DNA from 2 places in the Bradyrhizobium sp. UFLA05-108 genome. Region 1 is predicted to be linked to the other one. Evidence: predicted binding sites of a transcription regulator. Region 1 holds the regulator's gene; the other holds the start of a gene.

Evidence for each region. Region 1 encodes LexA, which represses DNA repair genes until DNA is damaged. Its sites were predicted from a motif close to TGTTCNNNNTGTGTTCNG; they were not measured.
Region 2: SO140_RS26010 (ribonuclease T2 family protein) is a predicted target of LexA. The motif match lies at 1,889-1,906, and genes of this name have one in related genera.

Annotation. Positions count from the first base shown of each region.
Region 1 is NZ_JBANAZ010000020.1:64,520-67,724, forward strand. It holds partial or broken gene SO140_RS16825 (ComEC/Rec2 family competence protein) at 1-520, shown strand, start outside; gene SO140_RS16830 (hypothetical protein) at 529-966, opposite strand; gene lexA (transcriptional repressor LexA) at 1,590-2,288, opposite strand; gene SO140_RS16840 (molybdopterin molybdotransferase MoeA) at 2,464-3,205, opposite strand, start outside.
Region 2 is NZ_JBANAZ010000038.1:50,456-53,660, reverse strand. It holds gene SO140_RS26015 (23S rRNA (adenine(2030)-N(6))-methyltransferase RlmJ) at 192-1,052, opposite strand; gene SO140_RS26010 (ribonuclease T2 family protein) at 1,150-1,842, opposite strand; gene SO140_RS26005 (hypothetical protein) at 1,948-2,415, opposite strand; gene SO140_RS26000 (hypothetical protein) at 2,597-2,890, shown strand; gene SO140_RS25995 (DUF3617 domain-containing protein) at 2,928-3,205, shown strand, end outside.

The DNA.
Region 1 (3,205 bases):
CGCAGGCGACGGCCACAGCATCGCGGTGCGCGGCAAGGGCGGCCAACTGCACCTGATCCGAACCGGCAAGGACAATTTTCTTCTCAAGGAGTGGCTTGCATCTGATGCTGATCCGCGCGGCGCGACTGATGCGTCGCTCGCCGATGGCGTCTCATGCGACGAAGGCGGTTGCGTGACGCCGCTCGCCGATGGTCGCCTGGTCGCGCTCTCGTTGCGTATCGACGCGCTGGCGGACGATTGCAGCCGCGCCGCGCTGGTGGTGACGGCGAAGCCTGCAGCAGCCGGTTGCGCGGCGATGGTCGTGGATCGCGAGCGTCTGAAGACGCAGGGCGCACTCGCGCTATCGCGCGATGGCGACGGTTTCACGCTGCAAACGGTGAAAGCAAGGAGCGCAAACCGCCCCTGGTCGCCGGCCGGGGCCGGCGATAGCGATTTCGAGCTCAGCCTCGCACCGCGGCCGGCTACTCCACGCAGCAAGGATGCTACGCCATCGGAGGCCGACCTGCAGGCCGAGGATTGAAAGACGCGTCAGCCGATCGGCAGGCGTGTCGTGGGCGTCGTGGTCGTGTGCTGCTCGACGGCGGGCTGCTCTGTCTTCTCGCCGAGCGGCTGCGTCACCGGCAATTGCAGAACCGTGGCACGCTGTCCCTCGACGAGCTGCGTTACCAGCACGTAGTTGCCGTCGGGGAATTCGATCGCATCATGATGACGATCGGGAATGTGCGGATCGACCTTACCGAACTTGCCGACGCGGGAATTGACGGTGCGCGTCCAGATCCAGCGATTGTCGTAGCGGACGTTGTCGGCGAAGGCGAGCTCGGTGCCTGGCAGGAGGCAGACGGCAACCGAGAGATCACGCTCCGACGCAAATCCACGCGTCGAGGTGCCGCGGAAGGTTGTCGTGACGATCGTCTCGCCGACTTGAGCGGGGCGGGTCGCAACGGCATGTAGGCTGTAGTCACACATCGGAGTGCTCCTCATGCGAGATAGCAGGTCCGCGCCCCCCCGGAGGCGCAGGCCTCTACCAGAGTTGGAAGCCTACGAGTGTATCGCGTTTGTGGGCAAATCTGCGGCCCGTCTGCGCATCGCCCGATCACATTATCTTTCCCGGCAAACGAGGAACAAAGCCTCTCGCCGAGACTCTATCTTGGTTCACATCATTCACTCACGCGAGCTTCCATCAGCGCCGGCAGCGGAGTACCCTGAAGAGGGCCAGCTCGCCTGCGGCGCAGGTGCGATCGCATTGTTGGAATTGCGGAATGGCGCGCTGGTTGCCGCCGCGTGCTCTGCCTTTCGGGCGGCGTGGCCTTTCGGGCGGCGTGGTGTTGCGCTGCATCGCTCGCAGGTGCCGATCCCGCGATCAAGGCTGCCGAGATCACGCCTAAAATCACCTGCCGCATGGGTTTTGTCCTCTGCAGCCCGCACAGCGCATTCGCGCCTGCCATGCTTGAGGATTAGCTCTGTGCAGGTGTAGGGATAATCACAGTGGAAGCGACAACGCTATTTTGCTGGAGCGGACGATCCGTCCGCCCGTATCGCCGTGCGATGGCTGGCAATCTGCCGGGCAATCGGTACTTTCTGCTGGGCAATCAGTACTTCCGATACAGCCCGATCAGCTTGCCCTGAATCTTCACCCGGTTCGGCGGCAGGATGCGCACCTCATAGGCGGTGTTGGCGGGCTCCAGCGCGATCGACGCGCCGCGCCGGCGGAAACGCTTGAGCGTCGCTTCCTCGTCGTCGATCAGCGCCACCACGATGTCGCCGGTGTCAGCGGTCTCGTTGCGCTGGATCAGCGCCATGTCGCCATCCAGGATGCCGGCATCGACCATCGAATCGCCGCGCACTTCGAGCGCATAGTGCTCGCCCGAGCCGAGCATGTCCGGAGGCACGCTGATGGTGTGGCTGCGGGTCTGCAACGCCTCGATCGGCGTGCCGGCCGCGATCCGTCCCATCACGGGCACGGCGACCGGACGCTCGCCGTCGTCGACAGACGCGCTGGCGCTCCGCACCTTGCCGAGATTGCCTTCGATGACGCTCGGCGTGAAGCCGCGGCGGCCGGCGCCTGCGGCTTGAAGCTCGGGCAGCTTGATGACCTCGATGGCGCGCGCGCGGTTAGGCAGGCGACGGATGAAGCCGCGCTCTTCCAGCGCGGTGATCAGGCGGTGAATGCCGGACTTCGAGCGCAGATCGAGCGCGTCCTTCATCTCATCGAAGGAGGGCGGCACACCGCTTTCCTTGAGGCGCTCACTGATGAACCGCAGAAGCTCGTATTGTTTGCGCGTTAACATCTCGACCAAATCCCCCGGTTGATGTCGTTCGATTCCGAGACGCCAGATTCAGCAGAAGCCGCTAGATGCTCGAAACAAATCATGAACGGACACTATATGTTCGATATGTGTTCCGCAACCACTTAATTTTGTGTGAACGCGGCGAAGTTCGCATCACGCGCGAATCAGATTGCACTCACAAGGGCAGCCGCAACACCTCGCAAGGCGTGCCTGCTTCGGCCTTTGGCGCGAACGGCGCGCGCACGAGAAGTGCTTGTGCGGTAGCAAGATTCGCAAGCAGCGAGGAGTCCTGGTGGTTGACGGGAACGGCCACCAGCGTGCCGTCCTCGCGCTCCTCGAGCCGTGCGCGCAAATAGTCCTCGCGGACGTCGTTGGGCCCGACGTCGCGCCCGAGCACGGCGCGCTCGCGGCGGTGATGAACGCGCGAGCGGCCAGCAAGCGCGCGAATCAACGGCACCATGAACAGGAAGCCGCAGACATAGGACGAGACCGGATTGCCGGGCAGGCCGATCACCCGCATCGCGCCGAGATGGCCGTGCATCATCGGCTTGCCCGGCCGCATCGCGATCTTCCAGAACGCCATCTCGAAGCCTTCGGCCTGGAGCGCTGGCCTGACCAGATCGTGGTCGCCGACCGACGCACCGCCGGTCGTGATGAGGATGTCGGCGCCGCTCTCGCGGGCCCGGCGGATCCCGGCGGTGGTCGCCGCAACCGTATCGGCGGCAATGCCGAGATCGACCGTTTCGGCGCCCTCGGCCCGCGCCAGCGCGTGCAGGGCGTAGCCGTTGGAGAAGACGATCTGGCCCGCGCCGGGCGTTGCGCCCGGCATCACCAACTCGTCGCCGGTCGCGAGAATCGCGACCCTCGGCCGGCGACGCACGGCAAGCTCCGGATGGTTCATGCCGGCGGCCAGTGAG
Region 2 (3,205 bases), on a different contig from region 1:
GGACCTACGCGCCCGGGAGCTGGCCACCCTTGAGCGGGCTTAATGAGTCCGCCTGGATCCTTCTTAGGCCTTCACTCCGCCGCAACCATTCGCGGAAGCGGAACGTAAAGCCAGTCACGGGGCACAGCATAATACGGTTCTTTGCAGATTGACTACCGTTCATGCATAGTTTTCCCAATAGGTGTACTACTTTAGGGCTTCGGCACCTCCAGGCGGAAACGGGCCGCGCCGCCCTGGCCGAGCGGCTTTTCGAGCTCCGGCAGGATGGTCTTGAGCTCGCCCTGCAGCGTAAAGGGTGGGTTGACGATCAAAAGCCCCGTCGTGGCGAGTGGTGCATCGGTACTTTGCGGTGCGACGCTGAATTCGAGCCGCAGGCATTTTCCTTGAGGTTTGGCTGCGACTGCGGCCTGCGCCACCGCTTGTGCGAGCGCGTCGGTGGCGCGCCTGGATTTGGCGGGATACCAGATCACATAGATGCCGGTCGGCCACTTGGCGAACGCTTCCGAGAAGGCCTCTCCGAGCCGCTCGAACTCGTCCTTGGCCTCAAAGGGAGGGTCGATCAGCACCAGACCGCGTCGCTCCTTCGGCGGTACGAAAGCCGGCAGCGCGACCCAGCCGTCGAGATCGACCACGCGCGCCTGCGTGTCGCGGCGCAGCACATCGATCAGCGCCTTGCGCGCCTTCGGCTCGAGCTCGCAGGCGACGAGGCGATCCTGCGGCCGCAAAAGGCCACGCGCGATCAGCGGTGATCCAGGATAGGCCTTCAGTTCGCCGCGCGGATTGAAGGCGCGGACGATGTCGAGATAGGGCTTTGTGAGTGCAGCAACCTCGTTGGACAGGCGTGCCTGCATGACGCGGGCGATGCCGGTCAGCCACTCGCCGCCGCGCTGCGCCTCGTCGCTTTTGAGATCGTAGAGGCCGGCGCCGGCATGGGTGTCGATGACGCGGAACGCGGCCGGCTTGTCCTGAAGGTAAGTCAGGATGCGCGCGAGCACGATGTGCTTGATGACATCGGCAAAGCTGCCGGCGTGGAAGGCGTGGCGATAGTTCATATCGGACAGTTACGACATCGGGCGGTGAAAGTAACTGCCGTCGCTGCGGGAAGGTGCCTCGCCTGATTCCGCAAAACGAGGATGCAGACCTGCGACTTCAGCCGCCGCGGATCGGCGGCATCGTCACCTGGTCGCGGCGGCAGGCGCGGCGGTCGAGCTCTTCGCAGGAGCGAAATTGCAGGTCCTTGTTGAGGCAGATGCGCACCTCTGACAACCGTGTCCGGTTGCACGTCACCGAAACGGACGAGCTGCTCAGCCCGGGATTGGCCTTGATGAAGGCCTCCTCGACGTCGGTGGGCGCCACGGTCTTGGCCTGCGACAGATCGAGATACTCGGCCGGAATCTTGATGACGGCGCGCGCTTTCCGGACGGTCTCGAAGTAGTTGCGGTCCGACAGGCCCGAGCAGGTGCCGTGCTTGTCCCATTCGTTGAAGATCAGCCCTGGCGCCGGCATCAGGTCGAGCATGGAGGAGACGATGCTGCGGTTCAGGCGGGGCGCCGGGCGCTGACAGTATTCCGGAAAGCCATTTTCATATTGCGGCCACAGCCCGTGCACAACGAAGGCGTAGGGCCGCCCGCCGCACTGGATCTGGGAGCGGCCACCGCGCTCGGCCGCTTCCTCGCAGAACGACGGCGACCAGGACAGCGACAGCACGTAGAAATCGAATTCGCCGGGCGCGTTCTGGCGCTTGTCCTGCGCCATTGCGCTGCCTGCGAGCGTAACGAGGCCGGCCGTGAGTACGAGGGAGATCAGGAAACGGGACAGGGAATGCAATCTGGAATAAAACATGGCGACGCCCTTCAACTAGACTGTGCAAGAGAGCCTAGCAGGCAACGAGAACATTTCAAGAACAAAATTGAACGCCGCCCGCTTTGGCGCGACGCTTCACCCGAATCAGGGTTTTGCCGCACGGCAGGAGGGATTGTACGCCCAATTGCGGTCGAGGCCGACCACGCACCATTCGACGCCTTGGCCGAAGCCGGCAAAGCCGCCGTCCTCGAGAATCGAGAAATGCACCTTGCGCACCTTGCCGTCGCTGAGCATGGCATCTCCCGTGCAATAGCGGCGTGGAAGGTTGTCGGACTGCCAAGGCCGGAAGGCGGTCTCGTGGATCCCGGCGAAGCCCGTGATCTTCAACGACGAATTCCAGAACGAGCTTTCTTTTTCCCAGAACTGCGTGGCGATCGTCGGCAGCGCCTTGTCGCAGTCGGCGACCCGGCCGTCATAGCGCGGCCCCTCCAGCCAGAAGTTCAGCTCCAGCGGATTGGCGGCCTTGGCCTCGGTCAGCGACACCGCCCCCAGAATGAGGCCGAATACCGCTGCAAAGCGGAACGATTTCAGAGAGGTGACGAGGTCGCGCATGGGCAATCCAGGAGATATGGCTGCAAGCATCGGACCGTGCCGCGAAGGTGGGGAGAGGTCAAGTGCAGCGCGGCAACACTCGCCAGCGAGTTGCACGCAACGTCGCACCTGGCAGGCCTTCCGTTCTTTTCAGCGCGTCCGCGGCGCCGTAAACTGGCGCAAGCCAAAAGGAGTGACGGGAATGCGAATCATTGCGGCCGCGGGCTTTCTCACCGTTGGAATGCTGGCAAGCGGGTTCGCGCGCGCCGACATCCTGCCGGTACCCCCCTTCAAGGGCAACGACACCGGCGGCATCATCGCCTATTCGATGGCGACCCATGTGGACGCACGTCAGGTCGCGGTCGATCACTGCGCGCGCTATGGCAAGGTGGTGAAATTCCTCGCCGTGCAGGCTTATGAGGGCGGCTACATCTCCTTCTCCTGCCGCTGGGTTCCGTATGGCGCGGCCGAGCAGCCGCTGCGTACGCTGTACTGATCCTTCAGACCGCAAGCTGTGACCGGGAGTTGGGCGCATGACGCGACGGCCTGTTGTTTTCTGCGCTAGCCTCGTCGCGCTCGCGATGTCGGCGACGACGGTTGCGCATGCGGTGGATCTGCCGGTGCGCAAGGCCGGCCTCTGGGAGATGAAGATGCTCCGGTCCGGCGGGCCAATGCCGGAAATGACCATGCAGCATTGCACCGACGAGACTGTCGACAAGGAGATGAGCAACAACGTCTCCCCGATGGCCAAGCAGATCTGCACCAAGCAGGACATCCAGAAGACGGCAACCGGCTATGTCAGCGATTCCGT